DNA from 2 places in the Limnobaculum parvum genome. Region 1 is predicted to be linked to the other one. Evidence: predicted binding sites of a transcription regulator. Region 1 holds the regulator's gene; the other holds the start of a gene.
What was found. The regulator LexA, encoded in region 1, represses DNA repair genes until DNA is damaged. The targets are predictions, from matches to a motif close to TNCTGTATGTACATACAGNA.
Positions count from the first base shown of each region.

Region 2: a site for LexA is predicted at 2,415-2,434, ahead of sulA (SOS-induced cell division inhibitor SulA). Genes of this name have one in related genera too.

Region 1 is NZ_CP029185.2:3,282,122-3,286,937, forward strand. It holds gene dusA (tRNA dihydrouridine(20/20a) synthase DusA) at 1-719, opposite strand, end outside; gene zur (zinc uptake transcriptional repressor Zur) at 930-1,379, shown strand; gene lexA (transcriptional repressor LexA) at 1,614-2,225, opposite strand; gene HYN51_RS13740 (diacylglycerol kinase) at 2,314-2,691, opposite strand; gene plsB (glycerol-3-phosphate 1-O-acyltransferase PlsB) at 2,812-4,816, shown strand, end outside.
Region 2 is NZ_CP029185.2:1,541,838-1,546,653, reverse strand. It holds gene yccS (YccS family putative transporter) at 1-1,553, shown strand, start outside; gene HYN51_RS06215 (TfoX/Sxy family DNA transformation protein) at 1,600-2,244, opposite strand; gene sulA (SOS-induced cell division inhibitor SulA) at 2,455-2,949, shown strand; gene ompA (porin OmpA) at 3,744-4,816, shown strand, end outside.

The sequences.
Region 1 (4,816 bases):
TTCTGATAGGCTTCACGCCCCATCATCACGCCATCAACATGTTGCAGATGAACCTTCGCTTCTTCCAACGTTTTAATGCCACCGTTAATGGCAACGGTCAAATGAGGGAACTCTTGCTTAACCAAATAGACTCGAGAGTAATCCAGCGGTGGAATCTCCCGATTCTCTTTTGGACTTAAACCTGATAACCAGGCTTTGCGCGCATGAAGCGTGAAGTTATCACAACCGCCCCGCTCTGAAACAACGGAAATAAAACGCTGCAAAAACTCATAGTTATCAGAGTCATCAATCCCAATTCGTGTTTTTACCGTTACCGGTATGGAAACCGCCTGCTTCATTGCACTGACACATTCAGCCACCAGTTCAGGTTCCGCCATTAGGCAAGCGCCAAAACGTCCGTTTTGCACCCGATCGGAAGGACAGCCAGCATTCAGGTTAATCTCGCTATAGCCCAATTCTTCCGCGCGCTTAGCGCATTCCGCCAGCGCCTGAGGTTCACTCCCCCCTAGCTGCAACGCAACCGGCTGCTCTTGCCGGCTGTATGCCAGATAATCTCCCTTGCCAAACAGGATCGCGCCGGTAGTGACCATTTCGGTATACAGCAGCGTTTGCCCGCTTAATAAGCGGTGGAAATAGCGACAATGGCGATCGGTCCAGTCGAGCATCGGGGCAACGGAAAAGCGCTGCATGGGGTATTGTATTGATTTATCAGAATTCATAAAGAAATTAGCGGCTACCAGATAGTTTTCTTGATCGACGAACGCGATACCAGCATGGGGTTCGGCGGGATGATTACCGACATTTTACCATAGAAACGGCAACTGTTGTTATCGCCCTTCCCACGATTATTCGGTTGAGGGATATGCTATCGGCGTTCTTTATTAAGCATGGTAGAATCATTATCAGGATTGTGAATAACAGAGATACCAATGAAATCAGCCAATATTGAGTCTATGCTGACAAAAGCCCAAAAGCTGTGCGATCAGCGAGCAGTGCGTTTAACTCCTCAGCGTTGTCTGGTGTTACGCCTAATGGCGGAACAAAAGAATGCTATCAGCGCCTATGACTTATTAGATCTGCTGCGTGTCGCTGAACCTCAAGCCAAACCCCCTACGGTCTATCGCGCACTCGACTTTTTACTTGAGCAGGGCTTTATTCATAAAATCGAATCCACCAATAGCTATGTAGTTTGCCATCATGTAGGTGAGCCGCTGCACACTTCTGCATTGTTCATTTGTGATAGCTGTGGATTAGTGACCGAGCATCACGCAGAAGGTATAGATCAACGATTGAAAGAACTGGCGGAAAAAAGTCACTTCACGATTCAGCATAGCGTACTGGAAACTCATGGTATTTGTTCACAATGTGCTAATAAATAATACATTAACTATTAATCCATTTTAATTATCCTTTCTATTTCACCTCCTTAAAAATAGAAATAATATTTGCTTTGTGCTCGATCGGAAGGCCATTTGGACTTAACGTCGGTGCGTATTGAGCCTCGCTCAAAGGGACAGAAAATCAAAAAGCGCCCTAAGGCGCTTTTTGATTTTCTGCTATATTCGCTATCCGTTTTCACATCAGCCAATATCTAATTTTTGGATATTGCTTAATTACATCCAGTCGCCGTTACGAATAACACCCACTGCAAGCCCTTCAATGGTTAGGCTCTGCTCACGCAGATCAACCACTATGGGTGAAAACTCTTCATTTTCAGGCAGTAACTCAACAACATTACCTTGTTTTTTCAGACGCTTAACCGTGACTTCATCATCAATACGTGCAACCACCACTTGGCCGTTACGTACATCCTGAGTTTTATGCACCGCAAGCAGATCGCCATCCATAATACCAATATCTTTCATTGACATGCCGCTAACGCGCAGTAAAAAGTCAGCGTGCGGCCTGAACAGCGCCGGATCGATCTGATAATGACTTTCCACATGTTCCTGAGCCAGTAAAGGTTCACCTGCGGCGACTCGACCAATTAACGGGAGGCCTACATCTTCCGTTTCCAGCAGCAGACGAATCCCCCTAGATGCCCCATTAATGATCTCAATCACCCCTTTACGAGCTAAAGCTTTCAAATGTTCTTCTGCCGCATTGGGTGACTTAAACCCTAAGGTTTGGGCAATCTCTGCACGAGTCGGCGGCATCCCTGACTGATTGATATGATCGCGAATCAGGTCATAAATTTGTTGCTGTCTAGCGGTTAATGCTTTCATTTTTCGATTCCCTTACCCTGTTTTTTTATACAGTTATGCTGTGAGTATATACAGGTATCCGCTAGATGAAAACCTTCATATTTCATATTTACGAGATATATCGAGAAAAATGACTCCAAAGCACAGAAACCCAGACAAACAGCGCCAGTAATATCATAATCAGTACAGCCGCAGATCCCATGTCCTTCGCCCGACCCGAAAGCTCATGGTGTTCGGTACCTATACGGTCAACGACCGCTTCAATCGCACTATTGATAATTTCAAAACCCACAATCAATACCACCGAACCAATCAGCAAGATTCGTTCAACGAGGGTGACATCCAACCAACTGGCGAGAATAATGGCCACCAGCAGCAGCACAATTTCCTGACGAAAAGCAGCTTCATTTTTCCAGGCGGCCTGTAAGCCACCCCATGAATATCCTGCTGCTTTAATGATACGAGTAAGCCCTGTCACTTGGTTCATTCATCAATCCTCAAAAAAATTCTGCCCAATTTTAGCAATAATCATTCATCACATCATCACAGATCGCGCCGAGTTCTGGTATTCTGGCGACTCGTTATCTATATGAGGCTCGAAATATTTATGTCTGGTTGGCGTAAACTTTACTATAAGCTATTGAATATACCTATAAAAATGCTGGTTCGTAGCAAGTGTATTCCTTCTGATCCCATTGCTGAACTGGGATTAGATACCACACGCCCAATATTGTATGTCCTGCCCTATAACTCAAAAGCAGACCTGTTAACCCTACGTGGACAGTGTTTGGCTCAGGAATTACCCGACCCATTAGAACCTTATGAGATTGATGGTCAGCTACTGCCCCGTTATGTTTTTATTCATGAAGGCCCACGGGTTTTCAGCTATTACGCCCCAAAAGAAGAGTCAATAAAGCTATTTCACGATTATCTGGACCTGCACCGCAATCATCCCGATCTGGATATCCAGATGATTCCAGTCTCCGTGATGTTTGGTCGCTCTCCTGGTCGCGAAGGTCATGAAAGCCATGACGCTCCTCGCCTTCAACTGTTTAACGGAATTCAGAAATTTTTCGTGGTGTTGTGGTTAGGCCGCGACAGTTTTGTACGCTTTTCCCAAACTGTTTCATTACGTTATATGGCGAATGAGCACGGTACCGATAAGACCATAGCCCAAAAGCTGGCTCGCGTTGCCCGTATGCACTTTGCCAGACAGCGCCTTGCCGCAACCGGACCAAAGTTGCCGATGCGTCAGGATCTGTTCAATAAATTACTGACCTCAAAAGCCATTGAAAAAGCGGTTGAGGAAGAGGCTGCATCAAAGAAGATATCGCTGACTAAAGCCAAACAAAACGCCGTCGAGATGATGGAAGAGATTGCAGCTAACTTTACCTATGAAACGCTGCGAGTCACTGATCGGGTGCTCAGTTGGACATGGAACCGACTTTATCAAGGTATCCATGTCCATAACGCCGAACGCGTTCGTCAGTTAGCACAGGATGGTCATGGTATTGTCTATGCACCAAGCCATCGTAGTCATATGGACTATCTTCTGCTCTCCTATGTGCTCTATCATCAAGGACTGGTACCACCGCACATTGCTGCCGGTATCAACCTCAACTTCTGGCCAGCGGGTCCTATTTTCCGTCGGCTGGGAGCATTCTTTATTCGCCGAACGTTTAAAGGCAACAAGCTTTACTCTACGGTGTTCCGTGAATACTTGGGCGAATTATTCAGCCGTGGTTATTCCGTTGAATACTTTGTTGAAGGTGGGCGTTCACGTACAGGCCGATTGCTGGAACCGAAAACCGGTACGCTTTCAATGACCATTCAGGCGATGCTGCGCGGCGGCAACCGCCCTATCACTGTTGTACCCGTGTACATCGGTTATGAGCACGTGATGGAAGTGGGTACTTACGCCAATGAACTCCGTGGCGCGACCAAAGAGAAAGAGAACCTCTGGCAGGTAATACGTACCATGCGTAAGTTACGTAATTTGGGATTAGGCTATGTGAACTTTGGTGAACCCATCCCCTTAATGACCTACCTGAACCAAAATGTACCAAACTGGAGAGAGTCTATCGATCCGATAGAAACCCCAAGACCAAACTGGTTAACACCGACTGTCAATCAAATTGCTAGCAAGCTGATGGTTAACATTAATAAAGCAGCCGCAGCTAACGCTATGAACCTATGTTGTACTGCATTATTGGCGTCTCGCCAACGGGCCCTAACCCGCGAGCAACTGCTGGAACAACTTGATTGCTATACCCAGCTACTACGCAATGTACCTTATGCTAAAGACGCGACCGTTCCATCCAGCACGCCAGAACAGATGCTGGAACATGCGCTGAAAATGAGTAAGTTTGAGGTAGAGAAAGACAACGCCGGTGAGATCATCATATTAGCGCGTGAACAAGCGGTTCTGATGACCTATTACCGTAATAACATTCATCATATGCTCGTTCTGCCATCGCTTATCGCCAGCATTGTAATGCACCACGATGGGATCTCCCGCCAGCAGATTATTGGTCAGGTTTCGCTGATCTATCCACTGCTACGTGAAGAGCTGTTTATGCACTACAGTGACGAAAAGCTACCTGTGGTAATAG
Region 2 (4,816 bases), 1.7 Mb from region 1:
CCACCATGGCAAATGGTGTATTGGTTAGCACGCTAAACCAGACGAAAGTTTCACTGCTGACCCGCCTTAAAGGCGATAGAGGGCAGCGTAGTACCCGCAGAATGCTACATTACTATTTTGTTGCTCAGGATATTCACGAACAGGCTAGTTCTTCTCATGCTCAGTACCAACAGTTAAGTGAGGCGCTGCGCTATACCGATATTCTTTTTCGCCTCCAACGTCTTTTAACCTTGCAGTCAAAAGCATGTCGAAATGTTGCCTATTCTATTCGATACCAGCAAAAGTATGTTCATGATACTTATCAGACTCAAGCGATAACGCATCTGGAAAAAAGTTTATCTAATCTGGCGTCCAGCTATAAACTACCTGTCGCTATGACACAGTCATTACAGCATCTGCTGAATAATTTTAAAGCTATTGATTTCCAGCTAAATAACATCGAATCGGAACAAATAACGAACACTGAATCAGTGCCAGACAGCACGTTGGCTGATGACAAACTTACGGGCTTAAAAGATATCTGGATAAGAATTTCTCAAAATCTAACGCCGCAATCAGCCCTATTTCGCCATGCGGTGAGAATGTCTGTGGTCTTGTGCATTGGGTATGCCATTATCCAACTCGCTAATTTGCAAAATGGTTACTGGATTATGCTAACCAGTTTATTTGTTTGCCAGCCGAACTATAATGCAACTCGAACTCGTCTGACGTTAAGAGTTGTGGGTACTGTCGCTGGTATTTTATTGGGTCTACCAATCCTCTATTTTGTTCCTTCTCAGGAAGGCCAGCTAATCCTAATTGTTATCAGTGGCGTTCTGTTTTTTACCTTCCGAAATGTTCGTTATGCCTATGCGACCATGTTTATCACACTATTAGTACTTTGCTGTTTTAACTTGTTAGGCGAAGGTTTTCAAGTCGCTCTTCCCCGAATTATCGATACACTGCTAGGTTGCGGTATTGCCTGGGCTGCGGTTAGTTTTATTTGGCCTGACTGGAAATTCAGACAGCTACCCGTAGTACTGAAGAATGCTATTGATGCAAATTGCCGTTATCTTGATGCCATACTGGAGCAATATCATCAGGGCAAGAACAACAGTGTCGACTACCGAATAGTACGACGTAATGCCCACAACTGTGATGCTGAACTGGCCTCTGTAATTTCCAGCATGGCTGCGGAACCGAATAAAGATGCCCGTAAGTTGGATAATGGTTTCCGCTTACTCTGCTTAAGCCACTCTTTGCTGGGTTACATTTCAGCATTAGGGGCCCAACGAGAACAGTTAACCGATAGCCCAGAAATACTGTCTCTTCTTGATGATGCTGTTTGTTATATTGATGATGCGTTACAAATAAATACTGAACAGAATGAGAAAATAATTTCAACTCTCAATGCTGTTAATCAAAAAATCAAAATACTCAGCAGTCATTCTAAAAATAAAAACCAATTAGTTACACAACAACTAGCGCTAATAATTGGGCTGCTGCCTGAGTTTATCTCTCTGTCAGATACAATCTATACTGAGATAAACACATCTCCCGTGTCCACCAATTAAGAGCGCTATTTATTGAATTATTTTATTTTTTCAGCATTAACAAAATCTACTTTTTTGTCTTATCATAAAGCTCCAACTGCTCGGCCAAATCATTACGAAGTTCGGCGGGTAAAATAGCAACATGGCACCCCTCTATTGCGCCCGCTAATGAAAAAAGTAGCTCGAGTTTAATACCTTTTTTCATTTCTCGAATCTTAATGAAAGAATGTAATGCCCCTAGGCTAAATAGCTCTTCACAAGATTTAATTCCTGCTTGCCTTAACATCCGTTCTATTGCCAAATTAAGATTGGGTAAATCCTTTATTCTCACATACTCCTGAGTATCTTTTTCCCTCATTTCAGATGAAGCCGCAGAAAGTGCATAGGTAGCAAATCGTCGTAAAACTTCTTTATTCCTCCATAGAGACTCATTCACGTGGTAATACTTCAGTAACACAGGGATCCCCCTCTTGTTGTACACAAACTGACTCATACCATACGTAACAAAAATTGATTCCAGTTGGTTGTTTGCTCTTAAATAAAATTTATCTTCAGATACTAATCCAAACATTACCTTGCCTTTACATATCCCATAGCCCCCAAACATTGAACGAGATGTGAGTTCTCCCAATTCGCTAAAATGCTCGATAACGTTCCTGACTAATTGTTTGGTATTTTCTCTGTCCATATGACCTCTTATGTTGCTGTTCATAGATAATTTCCGTTTAGTTCGATATGTAACGACATAAAGTAACGTGTCGAAACTATTTTCAACATAATCAATTTTCAAAAAATATCTAGAAGTCATAGTGAGTTAATTCATAATTAATGCAAAATTTGCGAAGCATCATGAAAATACTTGATTTCCTACAACGCCTCGAGTACTGTATAAAAATACAGTACAGTTACAGGTGATTAAATTATGCGCTCAATACAACAAACACAACATAACGCTTTATATGCATTAACTAATACCATAGGTTCTGTCCAGGAGCATGTTTATACTTCCAGACAAGTGAGTGAAATCATCTACGATCCGCAAAATCCATTCACACTTCACCTGTTACTTCCTTTCCTTCAGCAATTAGGCCATCAACCACGCTGGCAACTTTGGCTTTCACCTGAACGTCGCCTAAACCGCTATTGGATAAATAGTTTGGGATTACCGGAAAATAAAACCATCGGATTAAATTCTGTTTCAACTGAGAGCGGCATTGAAATGATGGAGAAAGCATTACGTAGCGGTAACTTCAGTTCTGTAATTGCTTGGTTACCCGCCATGAGTATGACGCTTAAAGAAAGATTAAACCAAGCGGCAAAGGAAGGTGATTGTTATGGATTCATCTTACAACCTCTTCCAATGTTACAGAATTCCCTGTTGCATAATGATCTGTTTAGTAAATCTCATTGGCACTAACCGATATAGTGCCCTATATAATCAACCAATAGGGTATATATGGTTAGAAATTTGATAACACATCGTAATACTACGCCCTGAAATTTAGCCCAATGCGTTGCTATTGATAAGAAAAGGCCTAAGCATTAAAACTTATTTTAAGTAAATATTTATATTTACCAATTAGCCTGCACCCATTTTGTAGATGAATACATTAATAGACTAAAAATAGACATTAAATATTAAATGTAGGGGGATTTGTAGACATTTTCCCACGGATAATCATAACCCAATATAATTACTTCCAATGGTAAAGATTCTTTTATTGCCGTCAGAAACAACTCTTCCCTCTGTATCAAACAATTGGATTATCAGACCTCATCGCATCTTTACTTAAGTTAACATAAAATTACAAACCCCCTGTTGTGTAATTTTATGTTACATTATAAGAATCCACCAATAGCACAGAATGCTTAACACCTTCCTTTCTTCTCTCATAATCATTAATTTATCACTATGATTTATTCAACTTGATTATTATACTGTCTCTCAGATTAGCTTTTAATTAGGAGTTACTGACGTAACACAGACGTTAATAATTAAACTAATCAGGATATTTTTATCTGCTTTTAGTACTCAACACTTGTAACTTTTCTTACACGTTGTAAACTTTACCTTGATTAGGTTGCTTTATGGTTCCGGATTCTCGATGTCAGTCATGGATTGATGTGGGTACTTTAACTTCGAACTTTAAAACTAGAACCACATAGCATTAACTTATATCACTACTATTTTAGATGATAACGAGGCGCAAAATGAAAAAGACAGCAATTGCACTAGCAATGGCACTGACCGGTTTAGCTACTGCAGCACAGGCCGCTCCATTAGACAACACTTGGTACACTGGTGCTAAAGTGGGTTGGTCTTCTTACCATGACACTGGCTTTTACAAGAACGGTAATGGTTTAGATACACTGAACAACCAAAATACCCACCCTAATCAATTAGGTGCTGGTGCTTATTTCGGTTATCAAGCTAACCAATATTTAGGTTTTGAATTAGGTTATGACTGGTTAGGTCGTATGACTTACCGTGGTGATAACAGTGCCGCTTATAAAGCTCAAGGCATCCAATTAGCAGCTAAACTGAGCTATCCAATCATGAACGATCTGGATATCTACACCCGTTTAGGTGCTATGGGCTGGCGTGGTGACGCTAAAGTTCATCCAGCATCTGGTGGCGAAGGCAAAGCTCACGATACCGGTATTTCTCCACTGGCAGCAGTTGGTGTTGAATACGCTATCACTCCAAGCATCGCTACTCGTTTAGATTACCAGTGGGTTAACAACATCGGTAACGGCGACGCTGATAGCGTTAATACCCGTCCAGACAACGGCATGCTGAGCTTAGGCCTAGCTTACCGTTTTGGTCAAACCAAAGCTGCAGCTCCAGCAGTAGTTGCTGTACCAGTTGTTGAAACTAAGCGTTTCACTCTGAAATCTGACGTTCTGTTTGCTTTCAACAAAGCAAACCTGAAGCCAGAAGGTAAGCAAGCTCTGGATCAATTATACGGTGAATTAAGTTCAATCAACCCAACCAACGGTTCTTTAGTTGTTCTGGGCTATACTGACCGTATCGGTTCTGAAAAGTACAACCAAAAACTGTCTGAACAACGTGCTCATAGCGTTGTTAGCTACTTAGTATCTAAAGGCATCCCTTCTGATAAGATTTCTGCTCGTGGTTTAGGCAAATCTAACCCAGTTACCGGTTCTACCTGTGATGGTCTGAAACGTGGTGCTGCTCTGATCGACTGTCTGTCTCCAGATCGTCGTGTAGAGATCGAAGTTAAAGGCGCTAAAGACATCGTAACTGAAGTTAAAGAAGCTGT